3 regions of the Gottschalkia acidurici 9a genome follow, and region 2 is predicted to be linked to each of the others. Evidence: riboswitches for the same ligand, from Rfam matches in the RefSeq annotation. Region 2 holds a riboswitch; each other region holds the start of a gene.
The links. A riboswitch is a leader RNA that binds a small molecule or an ion and turns the genes downstream of it on or off. The one in region 2 is predicted to bind thiamine pyrophosphate.

Region 1 (7,943 bases), 1.1 Mb from region 2:
TCACTAATAATTGCACCCCTTGATACATTTATAAGATAAGCGTCTTTTTTCATCTTACATAATCTTTCTTTATTAAAAAGATGTTTAGTTTTATCAGTATTAGGTAAGCATATGACTACTATGTCACTTTCTTTTAAAACATCGTCTATATCATCAATTGAAAAGCATTTATCAAATCCATTTATATCTCTTCCATCTGTGTTGACTCCTAATATATCTACTCCGAAACCACTTAGTCTCTTAACAGACTCTTTTGCTATGTCTCCAGTCCCTATAAAAGCTATCTTTTTTCTATATACTTCTTTCACCGAAAAGTCCATATACCATCTTTTATTCATCTGATTTTGATAAGCACTTTTTCTATTCTTTATAAGCTCTAAAATATTAAGCACTACCCATTCACCCATAGGTATGCTATACCCGCCTTTATTATTAGTAACAGTTATATTTCTTTTTAATACTTCTTCTTTAGGAACTTGCTCAAACCCCATGCTAGTTAATTGAATCCATTTGAGAGAAGGAAAATCATTAATATCAGCCTTTTTAAACACGCTATGACACATCAATGCATCTATATCTTTCATATAGCTCTTATATTCAAATGTGGATTCATCCTCGTAATATACCTTATATCCTAAATCTTCTAAGATAGACTTTCTTTCTTCCATCTTTCCATCTTCGAATCCATATGTAAGTAATACTTTTTTCATATTTAAAGTCTCCTTTTTTTTGATTCTAACAATACTTTATCATTAAGGATGTTTTAAGTAAATCTCTTTACATAAATAGGTATATATTTTAGTTCATCATTTATTCTAGTACTCTCCATCCAAAAAATTTTATCTACTATTATATCTACGCTATCTATGTTGCTCTTTTCCTTTAACTTATGAAATTCTTCATTTAATACTACCTGTCTTCCAAGAGTAATGTGAGATGTAAAGCTCCTTTTTTCTTTTTTAATTCCTATTTTCTCAAGTAATGACTCTAAGCTCAAATGTATTTTTTCTAGATCGTTATTTAATTTTAGCCCAACCTAAACTACAGATTTGTTTCCTCTTAAAAATTGACCTATTTTATCTAACTTTAATTGAAAGCTTCTTTGGTTTAAAGATGCTCTATCAATGCATCCTTCTATTTTTTCTATATCAGATATTTTTACTTCTCTAATAAATTTAAGAGTTAAGTGAAAGTTTTCTTTACTAGTAAAGCTACCTCTTTTAGATTCCATGTAGAAAATCTTTTATGCTTTCTGTAAATTCTATTGCAATGAAAACTCTTTTAATATCATTAATAAGTAATTTGGACAATTATAATCACCTCTTTTATCTTTAATATTATCCACATTTGATGCTCCTATTCAGCTTATATTAAAACATAAAGTACTCGTCAAAGATTTAGTAATTACCTAGTATAGATAGTTAAGCTATGATATAATTAGTTTGATAATATAAAAAATAGAAAATATAGCTAGGGGAGCTTTTGCTGAGAAGGTTAAGTCCTGACCCTTTGAACCTGATGTGGTTAGTACCATCGTAGGGAAGCTTTTCATTTTATAAACGATAAAAGTATTTATATAGAAAATATAAGATTTATTACAATTTCTATACAATTAAACTCGTCTATAACAAATCAAAAGGCTTACCACTACGGTAAGCCTTTTTTTATTTTAATAATATAGGGGGAAGATAAAATGAGTTATACAACACAAATGGATGCTGCTAAAAAAGGAATATTAACTAAAGAAATGAAAATAGTAGCTGAAAAGGAGCAAATGGATTTAGAAACACTAAGAGAATTAATTGCAGAGGGTAAGGTAGTAATACCTGCCAACAAAAATCATAAAAGTTTAGATCCAGAAGGAATAGGGCAAGGACTTAAAACTAAAGTTAATGTAAACTTAGGTATATCTAAAGATTGTCAAAATATTGACTTGGAGATGAAGAAGGTAAAAAAATCTATAGAGCTAAAAGCAGAAGCAATAATGGATTTAAGCTCATTTGGAAAGACAGAAGAGTTTAGACAAAGACTTATAGACTATTCAAAAGCCATGATAGGTACAGTTCCTATTTATGATGCTGTAGGGTTTTATGATAAAGAACTACAGGACATAAGTGAGAAGGAATTCTTAAATGTGGTAGAAAAACACGCTAAAGATGGTGTAGATTTTATGACTATTCATGCTGGAATAAATAAAGCTACAGCTGAAAGATTTAAAAAGAACAAAAGAATTACACATATAGTATCAAGAGGTGGAAGCCTATTGTTTGCTTGGATGGAACTTAACAAGAAAGAAAATCCTTTTTATGAATATTTTGATAAAGTATTAGACATATGTGAGAAGTACGATGTAACACTAAGTTTAGGCGATGCTTGTAGACCTGGTAGTATAGCAGACTCTACAGATGCATCTCAGGTAGAAGAGCTTATAGTATTAGGAGAGCTCACAAAAAGAGCTTGGGAAAAAAATGTACAAGTTATGATAGAAGGACCAGGACATATGGCTATAAATGAAATAGCAGGAAATATGATGTTGGAAAAAAGATTGTGTCATGGAGCACCGTTCTATGTACTTGGGCCCCTAGTTACAGATATAACTCCAGGGTACGATCATATAACTAGTGCTATAGGTGGAGCAATTGCAGCATCTAACGGTGCAGATTTTTTATGCTATGTAACTCCAGCCGAACATTTAAGACTGCCTAATTTAGATGATATGAAAGAAGGTATTATAGCTAGTAAAATAGCAGCTCATGCAGCAGATATTGCAAATGGAATAAAAGGTGCTAGAGATTGGGACAATGAAATGAGTAAAGCTAGAGCAGATCTAGATTGGGAAAAGATGTTTGAGCTTTCTATAGATCCTGAAAAAGCTAGAAGATATAGAGCGGAGTCAACACCAGAGCATGAAGATAGCTGTACTATGTGTGGAAAGATGTGTTCAATGAGAAATATGAAAAAGATATTAAATGGCGAAGATATTAATATTTTAAGAGATTAGTCTAAAGTTTTATGAAGAGTGATATATTAAAAGTTCTACAAAAATTCGGAGCATTCCAAAGAGGACACTTTGTACTACCATCAGGAAAACATAGTGATATATATATACAATGTGCAAGATTGCTACAGTACCCTGATAAATCTATGGAGTTTATAGAAATAGTTGCAAAGAAAATTAAAAATTCTAATTTAAATTTCGATATTATTCTTGGCCCTGCAATAGGTGGTATTTTAATATCATACGAGTTAGCAAGGCAACTAAATAAACCTATGATATATATAGAAAAAGTATCTGGAAAAATGACTTTAGGAAAAGATTTTGAAATTAAGAATAGTCAAAAAATTCTTATAGCAGAAGATGTCATAACTAGTGGAAAAACAGTTTCCGAAACTATAAATCTAGTAGAAGAGTTGGGTGGAGAAGTTGTTGGGATCGCTTGTATGGTAAATAAAGAAAATATAACATTAGATAAGAAAATTTATAGCTGTATAAATCTAGATCTCAAAAGCTATGAAGAATACGAATGTCCTTTTTGTAAAAAAAACTTACCTATACAACCATGTAAAATATAGAACCGTGGAGTCAACTCTCCACGGTTCTATACTTTATTAGACTTTCTTTTATACTTTTATACTTTAGTGATAGTATTTGAGCAGCCAGTATTCCAGCATTATAACTATTGTTTATTCCTACTGTAGCAACAGGTATTGGTTTTGGCATTTGAACTATAGATAGTAGTGAATCAAATCCATTTAGCTCTACATTTATTGGCACTCCTATTACTGGTAGTATTGTATTTGAAGCTATAAATCCAGGTAAGTGAGCAGATAGTCCTGCTCCCGATATTATACATTCACAGCCTAACTTTTCAACTCTTTCTATAGTTTCTAATAGTAGTTTTGGATTTCTATGGGCTGAAATAACAAACACTTCATACTCTATACTAAACTTATCTAGTGCTTCACTTGCACCATTCATTACTTCTTCGTCTGACTTACTTCCGTATATTATTGCGACTTTCACTTCATCACCCCTAAATTCCATTCTGTATCTAGTGTTAATTAATAACCAAAATATTTTTTAATCTTAATATTTTAATGGAACTTTTTCAACTAAGAAACTTTTTTAACAATACCTTTATCTTTAGTTACATATATCTTATCATAATCATAAAGTATTTTTCGAACTTCTCCAGATAATATAAACAATGCTATAATGTTTGGTATGGCCATTATACCCATGAACATATCTGCTAACTTCCATACAAATGTAGCATCTATTAAAGTACCTATTACTAATGCTACTATAACTAAAAATTTAAATGTTTTTAATGTTTTAGCCTTAGAATTAAATACTAACTTAACATTGGATTCAGCAAAGAAGTAATATCCTCTGAACCAGAAATGTCTGTTTCCATATCTATATTTCAAGTCTGCAAATTTTTCAAATATCATAAGACTACTTTTTCCTTTTAAATATCATACAAAGCCTGACACACTCATCTTTGATGGAATAGATACTAACATATGTATATGATCTACACATGCATTAGCCTCAATTATTCGAACTCCTTTCCATTCACATAACTGTGTTAATATTTTTCCTATCTCTGTTTTCTTTTTACCATATATCACTTTTCTTCTAAACTTAGGTGCAAAAACTATATAGTACTTACAATTCCATTTTGTATGTACTAATTCTATTACTATCCACTTAGGATAACCTCCTTTTGATATTTGAATTGGTCGGTGAAACCTATTCTATTCTAATCAAATGGAGGTTTTTTGTGCAACGCTTAAGCTCTTCAGAACTCACCAGCATAGCTGGTGGTTTTCTTTATACAATAAAATAAAAACCACTTAACTTTTGTTAAGTGGTTAAAGTAGTATATAATTATTTATTCAAAACTCCAATTGATAATTGTCCATCTTCTGAGTAATCAACTTTGAAGTAGATATCACTATCTTCTTTTGAAAACTCAAGATATTTTTTATTTGTGTCAATCTTAATCCCTTGTTTTTCCGCTTCTTGTAGTTTTTCATTTGGAAGGTTACCATAAAAATCTTTAAACTCATAAGAATATGAATCAATATCTGAATACAAGCTTCCAATCATTGCTTTTGCTTGAAGAACAATATCTTCTTTACTCATTTCTTTATAGTTCTCATTCCAGTTATATCTGCCAACATGATGAAATTCACCTGTTGCATTATCAATATCAAATACAAATTTAAGACCATCTTTTTCTAATTGAATTGAACTCCAATTCATTATTTCATAATCTACTCTTCCTTCACCTGCATTAATACCTGTAATATCAAATTCTTTTAATTCAGGGAACGCTGTATAAATTTTGTTTAAAGCTGTTTGTTGAACAGAAGTAAGGTTAGAACTGTCTGGAATATATTCCGATAATTTCATATCAACATTTTCCTCTTGAATAATTACTGTTTTAAACGCTTCAATAATACGTGGCGCTGCAAGTGCCCCTAAAGGAAGTATTACTGCTATTGCTAAAGCTGCGGTACTTAATATAATTTTCTTTTTCATAAATCTTTGCTCTCCTTTTCTAATAACATTATTTATATACAAGTTTCGTGTTTTAAAATATGCTTGTTCAGGACACTCTATGCTGTCAGCATAGTTTGACAATTGTTCTTTTAATTTTTTTCAATATCCATTCTTTATCTTCGCGACCTCCATCCACATTATTTATTAAATCTATCCGCCTTTTTAACTGCTTCAAAGCCGAGTGATGTCTTGATTTTACCGTTCCCAAAGGTACTTCTAATATATCTGCAATCTCTTGCAGTGAATAATCATAACAGTATCTTAAAACTATTACTGCTTTTAGTTTATCTGATAAACTATTAATCAACTCCATTATTTTACTTTCTAATTCAGAGTGAACAATGTTTGGCTCATAACTCATATCCTCTCTACTTAGCATTGAACGTTGTTTTTCAAAGATCCGAAAAACACGCCAATTTTTTCTTCTAAAATTACTAATTTGACGAATAGTTATTCCATGAAGCCATGCTCGAAAAGGTTTATCTAAGTTATAATTATTAATTGAACTCCACAATTGAACATAAACTTCATTCATAATATCCTCTCTATCCATGTGATTATAAACAATCATTGAAATCAATCTATAAACATCACTACTAGTTTCATTATAAATAAAGTCAAAAGATTCGATTGAGCCATCTCTCATCTCTTTTATATGCTTATAAAGCTCGTAGTCTTTTTCTTTTGACTGGTCTGACAATATTTTTTCCTCCTTTCTAAGCATTTAAATTGAAAATTTGTTTTGCAAGCTGCTTACATAATGTATTGGTCTGATTTATATAAAAGGTTCACTTTTTATTTATTTTATAGGTTGTTAAATAATTTAACTTTTCTGAGTATAAGTTTTACTAATATAAATTGATTCTTATTTATTCAAAGAAAACTTATTACACTTAACCCCTTGATTTTTATCTAATAATTTTTCAATTAAATATAATAGTATAGTCCACATTACATGAGACTTATATTTGTTAAAACCATATAATCTTGGATTTTCTAATCCATAACTTATTCTTAAAATATTATATCCTGTTAAATAGCTAAATTTAGAAATAACGAAACGAGTAAATAACAATATTATATACTATAATTTTTTAAAGCTTTTATATTAAAGTTATGTAAAACTGTACTTTTACTGATGATAAAAATAGTTATTCAACAATCTAATTATATATAATAAAACCGCCTTTCCAAAAGTGGATTGGCGGTTTTGTTTATTAGTTTATTCAGAACGTAATGATTCAACAGGGTCTTTATTTGAAGCCATCTTTGCTGGAATAGCTCCACCAAGCATTGTCAGTAAAACACTGATAACAACTAGAAGAATAGCATGAAGCGGATTAAGTTGTGCTACATTAACTAAGTCTGTAACGTCTTCTAGTATTATATTAACTGGAATTGTCAGTAAATATGCAATTCCTATTCCTAGTAACCCGGAAAAAGTACCTATAATAAATGTCTCGGCATTAAATACACGAGTAATATCTTTCTTTCTACCACCGAGTGCTCTTAAAATACCTATTTCTTTCGTACGCTCGAGAACAGAAATGTAGGTAATAATACCAATCATGATTAATGATACTATAAGAGAAACTGCTGCGAAAGCAATTAACACTAATGTTATAGCATCCATAATCCCACCTGAAAGAGAAGAAAAAGTATGAGCCATGTCAGTATATAATACTTGCTCTTCAATAGGCTTGCCTTCATTCCAGTCATTAAGATACTTAATAACATCACCTTTTGCAGTAAAGTTTGTAGGATATAATGAAATCATATATGGAGTACCTTTTGCTCCAAGTACAGACAACATATCATCTTTTGTCATTGGTTTATTACTGCCACCAGCACTTTGCATCATTGTTACAGGGCTTCCTGATGGAATATTCGTATTTGCGCCTTTTAAATCTTCAGCAAAACTTTCTCCAGTTAAAACATTATAGTCAGCATTCATTTGACTTTTAACAATATCAGATTTTTTTGCATCTTCTATAAAAAACTTAGAAAGTTCATCAGAATAACTTATACCGGCTGGTAAAGCTTCTAACTTATTATCTTTGTTTGCACGAATTATACCTGAAATTTTTAGCGTAATAGCATTTTCACTATTATACAGTTCCTTCAATGCATCCGGAGAAGCATTCATTATAAAATGTGATCCGTTTTTAATATAAAAATCATCATTTAAAACTACTTTAAGTTCATGTCCTATAAGATCATCAAAACTAATACTTTCTGCATTAGAGTCTATACCCAATTCCTTTAAAACAGAAATATCTAACTTATTGTAGCCATCAACTATGAGCACTAAATCTTTCATATCCTTTGGATATTTTCCAGCAAGTAAATCATAATTCATTTCAAGATAACT
Region 2 (7,943 bases):
AGTGGGACTGATGGTTTCTTTATAGCCAAGCTATTGAAGAAATAAATTTTTAATACTATGAAGTTGTATAACCACTTAAATCGAATATTATGGTATAATATTTAGTATTGTACTTGGAGGGATAATTTGAATAAGATAGATTTAAAGTCACTTGAAATAGATGAACTTAAAAAAGTATTTATAAATCTAGGAGAAAAAGAATTTAGAGGAAAACAGACTTTTGGTTGGATACATGAAAAATGTATAAATGATATAGATAAAATTACAGTTTTATCAAAGCCATTAAAACAGAAGTTGAATGAAAACTATAAAATTACCAACCTAAAAATAGTCAAAAGATATGATTCAAAAATAGATGGAACTAAAAAATACTTATTTTCCTTGGAAGATGGGAATATAATTGAGAGTGTAATGATGAAGCATAGGCATGGAGTAACTGTTTGTTTATCTACTCAAGTAGGTTGTAGAATGGGATGTTCTTTTTGTGCATCAACGAAAGAAGGACTTGTAAGAAACCTAGAGCCTTCTGAAATATTAGAACAATTTTATTCAATACAAAAAGATATAAATGAAAAAATAAGCAATATAGTGCTTATGGGAAGTGGAGAGCCTTTAGATAACTATAAAAATGTTTTAACATTTTTAAAACTTATACATGATGAAAATGGACAAAACTTAAGTTATAGAAATATAACTCTTTCAACTTGTGGAGTAGTACCTAAAATATATGAGCTAGCAGACGAAGGAATACCTGTGAACTTATCTATATCTTTACATTCACCATTTGATGATGAAAGAAAAAAGATAATGCCTATATCTAATAAATATAGTATAGAAGAGATTTTAGAAGCTTGTAAATACTATATAGATAAGACTAAAAGAAGAATAACATTTGAATATACACTGATAGATGGCGTGAATGATAGTGAAGAATATGCAATAGAGATTACCAAACTTCTAAAGGGAATGCTAAGTCATGTAAATCTAATACCTCTTAATACAATAAAAGAATTTAAACATACTAAATCACTGGATAAATCTATAGAGAAGTTTAAAAACATATTAGAAAAAAGAGGCGTGAATACTACCATTAGAAGGGAAATGGGATCAGATATTAATGCCGCATGTGGACAATTAAGAAGAGATTATATTAATTAAAAATATAAAACTACTTAAAAAATAAGATGAGGTGAAATATATGTTTATCTGTGCTTGTTCAGATATTGGAAAAGTGAGAGAAATCAATCAAGATTCTTACTTTTACTTTGATGATGAAAAGTTACCTATTTTTATAGTAGCAGATGGAATGGGTGGACACAAAGCAGGAGAAATTGCAAGTAACTTGGCAATATCTGTTATAAAAGAATACTATGAAAAAAATAAAGAAAATATAATAAATGGTGAAATGTTTGTGCCTAAGTTTATAAATGAGTCGATAGATTTAGCTAATGAAGAGATAATAAAAGAAGCTAATGAAGACGAAAGCTTAAAAGGCATGGGAACTACTGTAACTATGGGAATAATGTTTGAAAAGGATATATATGTAGGGCATGTAGGAGATAGTAGAGCATACTTACTTAGAGATAATAAACTTATACAGCTTACACATGATCACTCTTTGGTAGGTGAACTTCTTAGATCAGGAAGTATAACTAAGGAAGAGGCATTTAATCATCCTAAGAAAAATATAATTACTAGAGCATTAGGTACAAATTCTAATGTGAATGTAGATATAGTAACTAAAGAAGTAACAACTAAAGATATAATTATCCTTTGTACAGATGGACTAACTAATATGGTTAGTGAAGAAAGAATAGTAGATGTAGTAAATAACACAGAAAATATGACGGATAGTTGTAATATATTAGCTAATACAGCTAATGAACTAGGTGGAATAGACAATATCACCATTATGATTATGAGAATTAAGGAAGAATAGAGGTGACAAAATGAGTGATAAAATGATAGGTAGAGTCTTAGGTAATAGGTATGAAATAGTTGAAAAAGTTGGCTCAGGCGGTATGGCCTCAGTTTATAAAGCTAAGTGTAGCCTACTTAACAGATTTGTAGCAGTAAAGATATTAAAAGAAGAATATATAAACGATGAAGAATTTATAGAAAAATTTAGAAGAGAAGCGCAGGCTGCAGCTAGTTTATCACATCCTAATATAGTAAATGTATATGACGTAGGGGTCGAAGATGATATATACTATATAGTAATGGAGTATATAAATGGAAAAACGCTTAAAGAAATTATAGTAGATAAAGGAAAACTTGATACTAAAGAAACAATAGATATAGGGATGAAAGTAGCAGATGCGATAAGTCATGCTCATGCTAATAAAGTAATACACAGGGATATAAAACCACATAACATTATGGTTACAGAAGATGGAAGAGTAAAAGTGACAGACTTTGGTATAGCTAGAGCTGCTACTAGTTCAACTATTACTAGTACGAATAGTGTAATGGGATCTGTACATTATTTTTCACCAGAACAAGCTAGAGGAGGCTATACAGACGAAAAATCAGATATATATTCTCTAGGAATTATGATGTATGAAATGTGTACAGGAGTTTTACCATTTCAAGGGGATAGTCCAGTAGCTGTTGCAATAAAGCATATACAAGAAGAAGTAGTACCTCCTACTCAAATTGATAGCTCTGTTTCACCAGATTTAGAAAGAGTAATAATGAAATGTATTGAGAAGAATCAAAGTTTAAGATACAGTAGTGCAATAGAGCTATTACAGGATCTTAAAAATATAAGAGATGGTGTCAGAAACGTAAATACAGAAAAAGCATTAAATTTAAATGATTCCCCTACTCAAATAATACCTAAATTAGATGAAACTATGATAATGAACAGTGATAATGATAATGAGGGTAAAAATAATATGGATAATAAGAAAACTATAAATAGTAACAATAATAAGAAGAAAAAACCGAAAAAGAAGTCTAACAAGTGGGTAACCATAAGTGCAGTACTTTTAGCTTTTTTAGTTGTAGCATTAGGAGCTGGAGTAGCTTTAGGATTAAGCGGTATGCTATCAAATAACGATATACCTACTCCAGATTTAGTAGGCAAAACAAAATCTGAGGCCGAAATTGAAGTTCAAAAGCGTGGACTAAAACTTAAAGTTGAAAGTGAAAAAGAAAGTGACAAAAAGGAAGGTACTATAATAGAACAAATAGATGAAAAAGGTAAAAAAGTTAAAAAAGGCTATCCGGTAAGGGTTATTATAAGTAAGGGGAGATCTGTGGACTTAACAAAAGTTCCAGACGTAAGAGAAAAATCTATAGGTAAAGCAGAAGATATGATAGAAGAAGCTGGATTAGAGGTATTAAGAGTGGACTATGAATATAGTGATAAACCTGAAGGTATTGTTATAGACCAAACACCAAGAGCAGGAAAAGAAGTAGAACAAGGAACAGAAGTAATTATAGTGGTAAGTAAGGGTAAGAAAACGACTACTACAACGGTACCTAGTCTTAGAGATTTAAAGGAAGAAGAGGCTATAATAGAGTTATCAGCATATGGTCTTGGAGTAGGATCAGTAGATTATGAGAATAGTGATATTGAAAAGGGTAAAGTAGTATCCCAGAATCCTAAAGCAGGAAGAGAAGTAGAAGAAAATTCTAAAGTAAACATAGTTATAAGTAAAGGTCCTAAAGAAGAAGAAAAAGATAAAAATAAAAACAATGAATCAAATAACAATACGAATAATAATTCAAATAATAACTCAAATAATAAAGAAAAAACAATTATGGAATCTATAAAGTTACCTACAGCTAATGAAGAAGTAAATGTAATGATAGAAATGGAGCAAGATGGTGCATCTGGTATAATCCATAATCAAAATTACAAGACTTCTAATCCAAATATAAAGGTTCCGATAACGGGTAAAGGAACAGCCAAAATAAATATATATATAGATGGAGAATTGTATGGAAGTAGAGAAATAAAATTTTAGGAGGATATTAGATGCTAGAAGGAACTATAATTAAGGGTATTGGTGGATTCTACTATGTAAAAGTAGAAAATATAACTTATGAATGTAGAGCTAGGGGTTTATTTCGAAAAGAAAAGATAAAGCCACAAGTAGGAGATCGAGTTTTGATAAGAGTTAACGATCAAAATAAAACTGGATATGTAGAAAAAATATTTGAAAGAACTACAGAACTTATAAGGCCACCGGTTTCAAACGTAAATCAAGCTATTATAGTATTTGCAATAAAGAAGCCAGATCCTAATTTATGGTTGCTAGATAGATTCTTACTTCTAGCATCGTGTCAAAACTTAGATGTTGTAATATGTTTAAATAAAATAGATTTAGCTACAGAAGAAGAAGTAAAAGAGATATATGATATATATAGTAAGTCTGGATATAAAATAATTACAACAAGTAATAAGGACAATATAGGAATAGATGAAATAAGAGAAATATTAAAAGATAAGATAACGGTATTTGCAGGTCCTTCAGGTGTGGGTAAATCTACATTATTAAACAGTATACAGCCAAATTTAAAATTAAAAACTGGAGAGATCAGTACAAAAACTAGTAGAGGAAAGCATACTACTAGACACACAGAACTTATAGAACTCGATAAAGGAGGATTTGTATTGGATACTCCAGGATTCAGTTCATTAGATTTAGACTTCTTAACAGAAGAGACTTTAGAGGAACATTTCCATGATATACATGAAGCTAGTGAGATGTGTAAATTTGCAGGATGTAGGCATGATAAGGAACCATCTTGTAAAGTAAAAGAAAGTGTAGAAAGTGGAGAAATAAGTAAGTCAAGATATGATAATTACATTATGTTTTTAAAAGAAATATCAGAAAGAAAGAGGTTTTAATTAATGATAAAAATAGCACCTTCAATTTTATCGGCAGATTTTAGCGATTTAAGAGAACAAATAGGATTAATAGAACAGGGTGGAGCGGATCTAGTTCACCTGGATATTATGGACGGGCACTTTGTTCCTAATATTACATTTGGAGCACCTGTTATAAAAAAACTAAGAAAAGTTACTAAAATACCATTTGATGTTCATCTAATGATAAAAAATCCTGAGAACTATATAAAAGATTTTGTAGATGCTGGTGCAGATATAATAACAGTTCATGAAGAATCAACAATACATTTACATCGTGTTATACAACAAATAAAGAGTTATGGTGTAAAAGCAGCTGTTGCACTGAATCCTTCAACTCCTTTAGAAAGTTTAGAATACGTTATAGATGATCTAGATATGGTTCTTATAATGACAGTTAATCCAGGGTTTGGAGGTCAATCTTTTATACCACAAACTAAAGAAAAAATTAAAAAGCTTAAAAAAATGATAGAAGACAAAGGATTAGAAATAGATATACAAGTAGATGGTGGAATAAAGCTTGATAATATAAAAGAAGTAGTAGAATGTGGTGCAAATATAATAGTGGCAGGATCTGCTATATTTGATACAGAAGATATAGTAGGTACTACTAGAAAATTTAAGAATATATGATATAATGTAAATTAATATAATATAAATATAATATTTTAAATTACGTCCTAGGGGAGCTATTTAGCTGAGAGGAAACTGAAAGTTTTGACCCTTTGAACCTGATCTAGTTAACACTAGCGTAGGGAAGCGATGAGTTTGTGTTATTTACTCAGCTATATTAGCCTCCTTAATAAATTTGGGAGGTTTTATTTATGGAAAAAAGTAAAAATAGTGTAAGGTTTCTAACAGAAGCTGGTATAATGATAGCTTTAGCGACAGTTTTAAGTATGATAAAAGTCTTTAAAATGCCACAAGGAGGATCTATAACTGCAGGAAGTATGATACCAATTATACTTATAGCGTTAAGATGGGGAACACTAAGGGGAATTTTAGTTGGACTAGCTTATGGTGTATTGCAGTCAATTGTTGAACCATATGTAGTTCACCCAGTACAATATATTTTAGACTACCCTCTAGCATTTGGACTTTTAGGATTAGCTGGCTTAGGAAAAGAACTAGCTTTAAAATTAAACGCAAAAAAAGATAGTTTTAAAGAATATATATTTATAATAACAGGTATTTTCTTGGGGATATTAGGTAGATTTATATCGCATGTGTTAGCTGGAGTAGTATTTTTCTCGGAAAATGCAGAATCATTAGATTCTTGGACATACTCAATGGGTTACAATGGAAGCTACTTAGGTGTGGAGCTATTAATATCTATATTAATAATAATACTTATATGGGGACCATTAAAAAGACATCTTCCTAACTAACAGAAAATCAAAGAAAGTTGGAATAATTTTTGAGAGGGATAATAATATCTAGTGGAAACTTATGTATAGAAGTTTTAAAAAAGATAAAAGAAAATTCAGATATATTAATATGTGCAGACGGTGGAGCAAAGCATCTTTATAAGGCTGGTTTAGTGCCTAATGTGATAGTAGGAGATTTAGATTCCATAGATAAAGAAACTTTAGAATACTATAATAAGCTAAAAGTTCAATTTCATAAATTTCCTTCTGAAAAAGATAAGACAGATACAGAGATAGCTATTGATTACGCTGTAGAAAAGAATGTGAGTGAGATAATTTTTTTGGGAGTAACTGGAACTAGACTAGATCATACAATAGGAAACATAATGTTATTATTTAGATTATTAAATCAAAATATAAAAGCTAGGATAGTAGATGAGCATAATGAAATATATATAACGAATGGTGACTTGAAATTAGAAAAAGAAGATGGGGCATTTGTATCAATAATACCTATATATAAAGATGCTAAAGAGGTAACTTTAAAGGGATTTAAATATGAAACAAATAAATTAGAATTTAAGTTAGGAACAACGATTGGAATAAGCAATGAAATAGTATTAGAATATGGGAATATAAACATAAAAGATGGAACATGTTTAGTAATAAAGTCGAGAGACTAAGAAATATTATATTATTAATATTATATTATTTAAGTTATTTTATAAAAGAAATCTTAAAGTTAGACATAAATGCTAATAGTAAAGAGTATTTATGTACTTAAGGTTTCTTTTTTTCTCTTTGGAACTAAATTGAGCATTAAGGAATATAGTATCAATATACTATATTTTCAAAGAGGTGATACAAATGAAACGATTTATTTACAAGTGTAGAAAATATAATAGTTTAATAAAAATACTAGGTATTATACTAGGCATAATAGGAGCTATTTTAGTCTTAAAAATAATACCAGTAAAGATATGGCTATTTATATTAGGCTTGACTTTAATTGGGGTAGGATGGACTTTCTTTAGATTATATTAAAAAGGCTTCCAATCGTTAGGAAGCCACGTAATTATAAAGCTCTTTCTACTTTACCAGATCTTATGCATCTTGTACATACATCTATTCTTTTAGGAGCACCGTTAACGATAGCTTTAATTCTACGTACGTTTGGAGCCCAAGTTCTGTTACTTTTACGGTTAGAGAAAGTTACTAGATGTCCAGAAACTTTACCTTTACCACATACTTGACAATATTTTGCCACCTTCAACACCTCCTCGACAAAACTTTAAATTCAATGCATTGAACTTAAATAAATTACACTTTATTGTATCAAATATAAAACTAATTTGCAACATCAACATTTTAATTATATTAAATATAAGTATGTTTTTAAGTTGAAGGTAATAAAATTATAATGTAGAATAAATACTATAGCTTTAAATAAATCTTACTTCATTATAGTGTTTACTAAATAAATTAACAAGTTATAATAAACTTATTAATTTTTGTACTAGATACATAAATAGCTTCAATAATTTTGTCCTATAGCTTATAATAAAAAAATAGATAGCAATTGGATAAGTGAAACTTAAAGGAGGATAAGTACTAATGGCTGGAAAAACAATTAACAAATATGGAACTATAAATATCGATGATAGTGTTTTAGCTTCTATCGCTGGTTTAGCTACTAT
Region 3 (7,943 bases), 110 kb from region 2:
TCTTAGATATAATATTTGTAGGAACTTTAGATATGAGAGCTTCTGGTGCAGCACTTGCGACTATTATATCACAAGCAATAAGTATGATTTTAGCAATGATATACATTACCAAAGTGAAAAGTATAATTGAGTTTAAACTTAAGAGTTTCTCTATAAGTAAAGAAAAAATAAAGAAGCTATTTATAGTGGGACTTCCTTTATCACTACAGGAAGTATTACTTTGGGGATCATTTTTATTTATAATTGCTATTGCAAATAGTATTGGAGTATCAGAATCAGCAGCAGTAGGAATTATAGCTAAGGTAGAGACTTTTACTATGCTACCTCCTATGGCACTTTCATATGCTACTGCGGTCTTAACAGCACAAAATATAGGAGCAAAACAGCCAGAGCGTGCAAAAAAATCACTGAATATAAGTATATTATTTTCAGTAATATGTTCACTGTTTTTCTTTGCGTGGGCACAAGTTTTTCCTGAATCAATAATGAATATATTTAAAGCAGATAAATTAGTAGTAATTGCAGGAATTGAATATCTTAGATCATTTAGTTTTGACTTCATACTAGTAGCATTTAAATTTAATCTTAATGGATTTTTAAATGGATGTGGACGTACAACTTTTACAATGTTAAATGGAATAATATCATCTATTTTAGTTAGAGTACCGCTAGCATATATATTAGGACTTTATATTTCAAAAAGTATATTTGGTTTAGGAGCTGCAGCTCCAATAGCATCAATAGTATCTATGGTAGCATCAATAATATATATAAAATCAGGGAAATGGAATAGAGAACTAATATAATAATTCTTAATTAATAACTAGATCTATATTATTGATTAAAAGAGAATATAAAAAATTAAAAAATCTATAATTGATACTTATCTAGAACTTTTGAATAAGTATCAATTATAGATTTTATGCATTATATAAAAATAGACATCTCTTTTCGATCTTTAGCTATTAACTCTAACTTTTTCATAAAGGCTTTAAATTCTTCACTTTGAATAGCTCTTGAATTTACTGGGCAAATATTAATACACTTTCCACAGAAAATACATATATCTTTATTAGTACTTTTAAAATCAATTTTATCAATTGCATTTACAGGACAATTCTTTTCGCAGACTCCACACTTTATACAGCTAGAATCACCTATAGGAACATGATGTTCTTTTAGTGGCTTATATGGAAAATTTCCTTTAATAGAAAGATCTTTTAAATTGCTTATATTATTTAAATCTTCAATTTTTTCATTTATTAAATTTGAGAAGTTTATTAACTTAGAGAAATCATTTTCATCAGGTCTATTTGTAGCAACATTTTTGTTAAGACAGTGCTGGCTTATTGCAGCTACAGCAGCTATTACACTCATATTTATTAAATTAAGCTCATTCTTAAGCTCAAGAAGAGCATCGCCATAATCTCTATTCCCATATGTCACTACACATACTGCTAAATTACCATTTCCCTTAATCTTCTTAAAAATTTCTTTTGAAATATTAGGAAGTCTATCAGCATAAACAGGCATTCCAAATACGACGAGCTCATTTTTAGAAAATTCTCTCTCTATGTTTCTATTTTTCTCTATAGTTAAATCAATTTCTTCTATGGGTAAATCTTTTATATTTTTTGCTATTTCATTAACTACTTTTTTTGTTCCACCATTAGGAGAAAAATAAATAGAAACTATTTTTTCTATTTTCATTTGTAAGTACCTTCCTTCAGTTAATATATAATAACATTTTATTCCTTTTTGTTCTGTAATACAAATTATTGTGCAAGTAATATCATAATACATCTAACTATTTGTCTATATAAATATTATAATGGCTTTCATAAAAAACTTGCAATAAAAAATAAATATGGTATATTGAATACAAGATATAAAAAATTAAATAACAAATAAATGCTACTAGGGGTGCTTAAAAAAGCTGAGACTTACTCTTAGAACCTGATCTAGATAATACTAGCGAAGGGAAGTGGCGATATAGCTTATATAAATTTGCATATGTTTTAGTTATGCATTTAATTAAATATATTTATAAGTCTATTTAACCACTTTCTAACAAGAAGGTGGTTTTTTATTTTAATTAATACTACAAAAAAGAAGGAGGAAATTAGAATGAAATTTAGTGAAAGACTGTTCAAAAGTGCAGAAGGAATCTTTAACTCATATTATGAACATCCATTCGTAAAAGGAATAGGTGAAGGGACATTAGATGTAGATAAATTTAAGTTTTATATGGTTCAGGACTATTTATATTTATTAGACTACGCAAAAATATTTGCACTAGGAATAATAAAGTCAGACGATGAAGAGGTAATGAGAGGATTTGCTAAAGCAGCAGAAGGAATATTAGATGGGGAGATGAAAATACATAAGTCTTATATGAAAAGACTAGGTATAACAGATGATGAAGTGAAAAACTCTAAAAGATCTTTAACTAATCTGTCATATACGCACTATATGTTAACAGAATCCCATAATGGATCTTTAGCTGAGGTAGCAATAGCTGTTTTATCTTGTGCATGGACTTACTGGGAGATTGGAAAGAAATTAGCTCAAATACCTAATTCAACAGAGCACGAATTTTATGGTGAGTGGGTTAGAGGATATAGTTCTGAAGAATTTGGAAATTCTGCTATATGGAATATAGATTTAGTAAATAAATTAGCACAAAGTAAATCAGAAGAAGAGTTAAATAAGTTAGAAGAAATATTTATAAATACGTGTAAATTTGAATATATGTTCTGGGATATGGCATATAACAAGGAGATGTAGTTAAGTATGACAGAACTTTATAAGCATAAGTTTGAGGAAAGTGAAGAATGTCCAAACATTTTAACATTTTCTGATGTTACATTTAATTATAAGTGTGAAGAAAACGATCTACTACAAAACTTAAATTTCAATATAAGAGAAGGAGAATTCGTAAGTATAATAGGGCCTTCAGGATGTGGAAAGAGTACATTATTTAGACTCATTACAGGATTGGAGAAAAATATAGGTGGAACTATTTATATTAGTGGCGAGAACATAATGAGCAAAAGCGGAACTGTAGGTTATATGCCTCAAAAGGATTTGTTAGTTCCATGGAGGACTATATTGCAAAATGCATGCTTACCTTTGGAGATTAAGGGGATACCTAAGAATGAAGCAATATTAAAGGGAAGAGAATACTTAGAAATATTCGGATTAAATGGATATGAAGATAGGTATCCAAAGGAATTGTCGGGTGGAATGAAACAAAGAGTTTCATTTTTAAGAACTATTCTAACTGGTGCAGATCTACTATTATTAGATGAGCCATTTAGTGCGCTAGATGCAATTACTAAAATATCTCTTCAAGAATGGTTACAAGAACAGTGGATAAAACTTAAAAATACTATATTATTTATAACTCATGATGTTGAAGAAGCTATATTTTTGTCAAGTAGAATACTCATAGTAACGGACAAGCCCATAACACAGTTAAAAGAGGTGGAAATTCCATTAGAATATCCTAGAAATAGGAGTATGTTAGGAAGAGAAGATTTAGTAAAGATAAAAGAACAACTTATAGATGAGCTAAAGCAGAAGGTGGAGATATGAAAAAATATATTCCGTCAATAATATTATCCACTATGCTTTTGATTATATGGGAAGTAGTAGCTAGAGTTATAAATGCTATGTTCATATTGCCATCACCAACAAAAATAGTAGAAAAAGCCTGGGAGTTAAGAGTAGTTTTATTTACAGTTCATTTGCCAGCTACTATGTTAGTAACATTTATAGGACTCTTAATTTCTATAATCCTGGGAGTTGGACTAGCTATATTAATGAGTAGTAGTGAAAGAGTAGAAAATGCTATTTATCCAATTATAGTTGCTACACAGACTATACCAGTAACTGCATTAGCTCCACTGTTCGTATTATGGTTTGGATATACAATATGGAGTAAAGTTGTAGTTACTATACTACTAACATTTTTTCCAATAACCATAAATGTATTTGATGGATTTTCATCTACTAAAAGAGAAATGGAAGAGCTTTTGATAACCTATGGTGCAAATAAAAGAGATATATTTTTAAAGTTAAAGATTCCATCGTCTTTACCATACTTTTTTTCTGCTCTGAAGATATCAGTACCACTTAGTGTTATAGGTGCTGCAATAGGAGAGTGGTTGGGTGCACAAAAAGGATTAGGGTATTTTAGTAAAAGAATGATGACTCAGTTAGATGGAGCAGGTGTATTTGCACCTGTAGTAATTCTATCACTAGTAGCTATTATATTAGTAGTTATCATAACTACAATAGAAAGAAAAGTAATAACCTGGAGGGATGAATAATGAGAAAAATTAAAATTCTATCAATAATATTAGTTACACTGTTATTAATTACTTCTTGTGGAACTAGCAAGGATAAAGATGTAAGTACTAATTCTTATGGAAATCAAGATAAGAAATTAGAAGAAGTTGATATAGTATTAGATTGGTATCCAAATGCTATTCATAGCTTTATATACGCAGCAATTGAAAAAGGATATTTTGAAGAAGAAGGAATCAAGGTAAATGTTCAATTTCCTTCTAATGCTACAGATCCATTGACCTTACCTGCAGCAGGAAAGGCAACTGTAGGAATCTATTATCAGCCAGACGTTATAATAGCCAGAGCGAATGAGAACATACCTATAAAATCTATAGGAGCTGTAGTTCATGAACCATTAAGTGTAGTTATATCTTTAAAAGAAAAAAATATAGAGAGACCTAAGGACTTAGAGGGCAAAATTGTAGGGTATTCAGGTAACTTATTAAATGAAAAGTATGTAAAGACCATGGTAGAAAAGGATGGAGGAGATCCAAGTAAGGTAGAAATTATAGATATTGGATTTGAAATATTATCATCTATGGTAACTAAGAAGGTAGATGCAACTACAGGTGGGCTTATAAATCATGAAGTCCCAGTAATGAAATATGAAGGTCTTGAAGTGAATTACTTTGACCCTTCAGATTATGGAGTTCCAAAGTATTATGAGATGGTATTTGTAGCAAATGATAAAACTATTAATGATGAAAGAGATAAGTTAGAAAAGTTCTTAAGAGGGGCTAAAAAAGGATTTGAATTTATGAAGGAAAATCCAGACGAGGCTCTAGAGATACTTTTAAAGAATCAGCAAAAAGACAGCTTTCCTCTAACAAAATCTGTAGAAAAGCAAAGTCTAGATATCTTGCTTTCAAAGATGGATTCAGAGGAGGAGCCATTCCTATCACAGACAAAAAAATCTTGGGAGGATAAGTCAAAGTGGCTAAAAGAAAAAGGTATGATAAATAAAAGTCCAGATATAGATGAATTATTTATTAACATACTAAATAAATAAATTTAATATGAGTATAAAATTTCAGAGCGAGGATATATACACAATCCTCGCTATTTTTAATTTTTCAAATTTTTATTTCGTAGATATACATAAGAAAATCAATGATTTCATATTTAAACCTTAAAAAACCTAATTAATAAAGAAATATATCAAAAAATCATAATTGACCCTACATATAGTAAGTGATAAACTAAGTACACCTACATATGGTATGAGTATTAGGATGCTTAAGGGTACAGGGAGGAATTTAAATGATAACAAAAATTAAAAAAAGAGACGGAAGAGAAGTAGCTTTTAACATAGAGAAGATTGCAAATGCAATATTTAGAGCGTCGAGTTCGGTGGGAGCTACAGATTACAATGCTGCTCTTAAACTATCTGAAGATATAGCTGGGCGTGTTAGAGTAGAAATCACTGATCAAACACCATCAGTTGAGCAGGTACAAGATATAGTTGAGAAAGTACTTATAGAGAATGACTGGGCTGAAACTGCAAAGGCGTACATAATCTATAGAGCTGAAAGAACTAGATTAAGAGAAATGAATACTAAGCTTATGAGAATATATGAGGACTTAACTTTCAAAGAAGCAGAAGATACTGATGTAAAACGTGAAAATGCTAATATAGATGGAAACACAGCTATGGGAACAATGCTTAAGTATGGTTCTGAAGGTGCAAAACAGTTCTATAATATGTTTATGTTAAAACCAGAATACTCGAAAGCTCATAAAAAGGGTGAAATACATATACATGATCTAGACTTTTTAGCACTTACAACTACATGTTGTCAAATTGATATAGAACAACTATTTAAGGGTGGATTTAGTACAGGTCACGGACATTTAAGAGAGCCAAATGATATTCAAAGTTATTCAGCTCTTGCATGTATAGCTATTCAATCAAATCAGAATGATCAACATGGTGGTCAAAGTGTTCCAAATTTTGATTATGGTATAGCTCCTGGTGTATCAAAGACTTATGCAAAACTTTATATGAAGTATATTGTTAATACTTTAGAGTTACTTACAGGTAATATGGACTCAGAGGAAATAGTAAAGCAAGTATTTTCTCAAATAAAAGAAGATCATAATATAGTACCTAATTTAAAAGTAGAAGAGAGTAATATGCAAATTGAGAGAGAATATCTTTCAAAATATTTTGATGATGTAGACATGATAATTAAAGCACAAAAATTTGCAAGTGAGAAAGCATATAAAGAAACAGATAGAAACACTTATCAAGCTATGGAAGCATTAATCCATAATTTGAACACTATGCATAGTAGAGCAGGGGCACAAGTGCCATTCAGTTCAATAAATTACGGTACGGACACGTCTCTAGAAGGAAGAATGGTAGTTAAAAATCTTCTTTTAGCAACAGAGGCTGGGCTAGGAAATGGAGAAACTCCTATATTCCCTATACAAATATTTAAGGTAAAAGAAGGGGTAAACTATAATAGTGAAGATGTTAACTACGATTTATTCAAACTTGCATGTAGAGTTAGTGCTAAAAGACTATTCCCAAACTTCTCTTTTATAGATGCTCCTTTTAATATAACAAACTATAGAGAAGGCCGTCCAGAAACTGAGATAGCTTATATGGGATGTAGAACCAGAGTAATGCAAAACATTCATGATAAGTCTAGAGAAATAGTTTATGGAAGAGGTAATTTAAGCTTTACAACTATAAATCTACCAAGAATTGCTTTAAATAATAATGGAAATTTAGAAGGGTTTTTTAGAGAGTTAGATGAGAAGGTAGATCTTGTAATAGAACAGTTATTAGATAGATTTGAAATACAAGCGAGAAAGAAAGTTAAGAATTTCCCATTTTTAATGGGTCAAGGTGTTTGGATAGATTCTGATAAACTTGATAGAGATGATGAAATCCGAGAAGTATTGAAGCATGGAACACTAACAGCTGGATTCATAGGATTAGCAGAATGCTTAAAGGCATTAACAGGAGAACATCATGGAGAGTCAGATGAATCTCAAAAACTTGGAATTGAGATAATAGCTCATATGAGAAAGCGTATGGATGATGCTTCAAATCAACATAAATTAAACTTCTCTCTTATAGCTACGCCTGCAGAAGGAACTGCTGGACGATTCACTAAAATTGATAGAGAAGAGTTTGGAGAAATTGAAGGAGTTACTGATAGAGAGTACTATACTAATAGCTTCCATGTGCCAGTTTATCATAAGACTACAGCTTTTGATAAGATAAGAAGAGAAGCGCCATATCATGAACTTACTAACGGAGGACATATAACTTATGTTGAGCTTGATGGAGCTCCTTCTCAAAATATAGAGGCTTTTGAGAAAATTATAAAAGCTATGAAGGAGTCTGGAATAGGATATGGATCTATAAATCATCCAGTAGATAGAGATCCAGTTTGTGGATACTCTGGAATAATTGAAGATGTATGCCCTGGATGTGATAGAGAAGAAGGAGATATAAAGTTTGAGAGAATCCGTAGAATAACAGGATACTTAGTAGGAACTTTAGATAGATTTAATGATGCAAAGAAAGCTGAAGAAAGTGATAGAGTAAAGCACGGAATCAATAAGTAAGGAGAATG

Region 1: linked by a shared signal. The riboswitch ahead of thiC (phosphomethylpyrimidine synthase ThiC) and the one ahead of thiT (energy-coupled thiamine transporter ThiT) in region 2 are both predicted to bind thiamine pyrophosphate.
Region 3: linked by a shared signal. The riboswitch ahead of tenA (thiaminase II) and the one ahead of thiT (energy-coupled thiamine transporter ThiT) in region 2 are both predicted to bind thiamine pyrophosphate.

The regions. Positions count from the first base shown of each region.
Region 1 is NC_018664.1:601,795-609,737, reverse strand. It holds gene CURI_RS02785 (phosphoglycerate dehydrogenase) at 1-710, opposite strand, end outside; gene CURI_RS14910 (2'-5' RNA ligase family protein) at 764-997, opposite strand; gene CURI_RS14905 (2'-5' RNA ligase family protein) at 1,037-1,231, opposite strand; TPP riboswitch at 1,463-1,559, shown strand; gene thiC (phosphomethylpyrimidine synthase ThiC) at 1,694-3,001, shown strand; gene pyrE (orotate phosphoribosyltransferase) at 3,013-3,573, shown strand; gene purE (5-(carboxyamino)imidazole ribonucleotide mutase) at 3,584-4,024, opposite strand; partial or broken gene CURI_RS16500 (alanine:cation symporter family protein) at 4,114-4,332, opposite strand; partial or broken gene tnpA (IS200/IS605 family transposase) at 4,384-4,710, opposite strand; gene CURI_RS02755 (hypothetical protein) at 4,895-5,653, opposite strand; gene CURI_RS02750 (sigma-70 family RNA polymerase sigma factor) at 5,637-6,272, opposite strand; partial or broken gene CURI_RS16050 (ISNCY-like element ISAcar1 family transposase) at 6,438-6,593, opposite strand; gene CURI_RS02745 (ABC transporter ATP-binding protein/permease) at 6,795-7,943, opposite strand, start outside.
Region 2 is NC_018664.1:1,749,078-1,757,020, reverse strand. It holds gene rsmB (16S rRNA (cytosine(967)-C(5))-methyltransferase RsmB) at 1-45, shown strand, start outside; gene rlmN (dual-specificity RNA methyltransferase RlmN) at 127-1,158, shown strand; gene CURI_RS08400 (Stp1/IreP family PP2C-type Ser/Thr phosphatase) at 1,199-1,939, shown strand; gene pknB (Stk1 family PASTA domain-containing Ser/Thr kinase) at 1,950-3,974, shown strand; gene rsgA (ribosome small subunit-dependent GTPase A) at 3,986-4,861, shown strand; gene rpe (ribulose-phosphate 3-epimerase) at 4,865-5,512, shown strand; TPP riboswitch at 5,552-5,654, shown strand; gene thiT (energy-coupled thiamine transporter ThiT) at 5,704-6,267, shown strand; gene CURI_RS08375 (thiamine diphosphokinase) at 6,297-6,929, shown strand; gene CURI_RS15865 (hypothetical protein) at 7,114-7,290, shown strand; gene rpmB (50S ribosomal protein L28) at 7,322-7,513, opposite strand; gene CURI_RS08365 (Asp23/Gls24 family envelope stress response protein) at 7,861-7,943, shown strand, end outside.
Region 3 is NC_018664.1:1,858,899-1,866,841, reverse strand. It holds gene CURI_RS08980 (MATE family efflux transporter) at 1-806, shown strand, start outside; gene CURI_RS08975 (EFR1 family ferrodoxin) at 928-1,710, opposite strand; TPP riboswitch at 1,910-2,000, shown strand; gene tenA (thiaminase II) at 2,128-2,787, shown strand; gene CURI_RS08965 (ABC transporter ATP-binding protein) at 2,794-3,597, shown strand; gene CURI_RS08960 (ABC transporter permease) at 3,594-4,334, shown strand; gene CURI_RS08955 (ABC transporter substrate-binding protein) at 4,334-5,362, shown strand; gene CURI_RS08950 (anaerobic ribonucleoside triphosphate reductase) at 5,614-7,935, shown strand.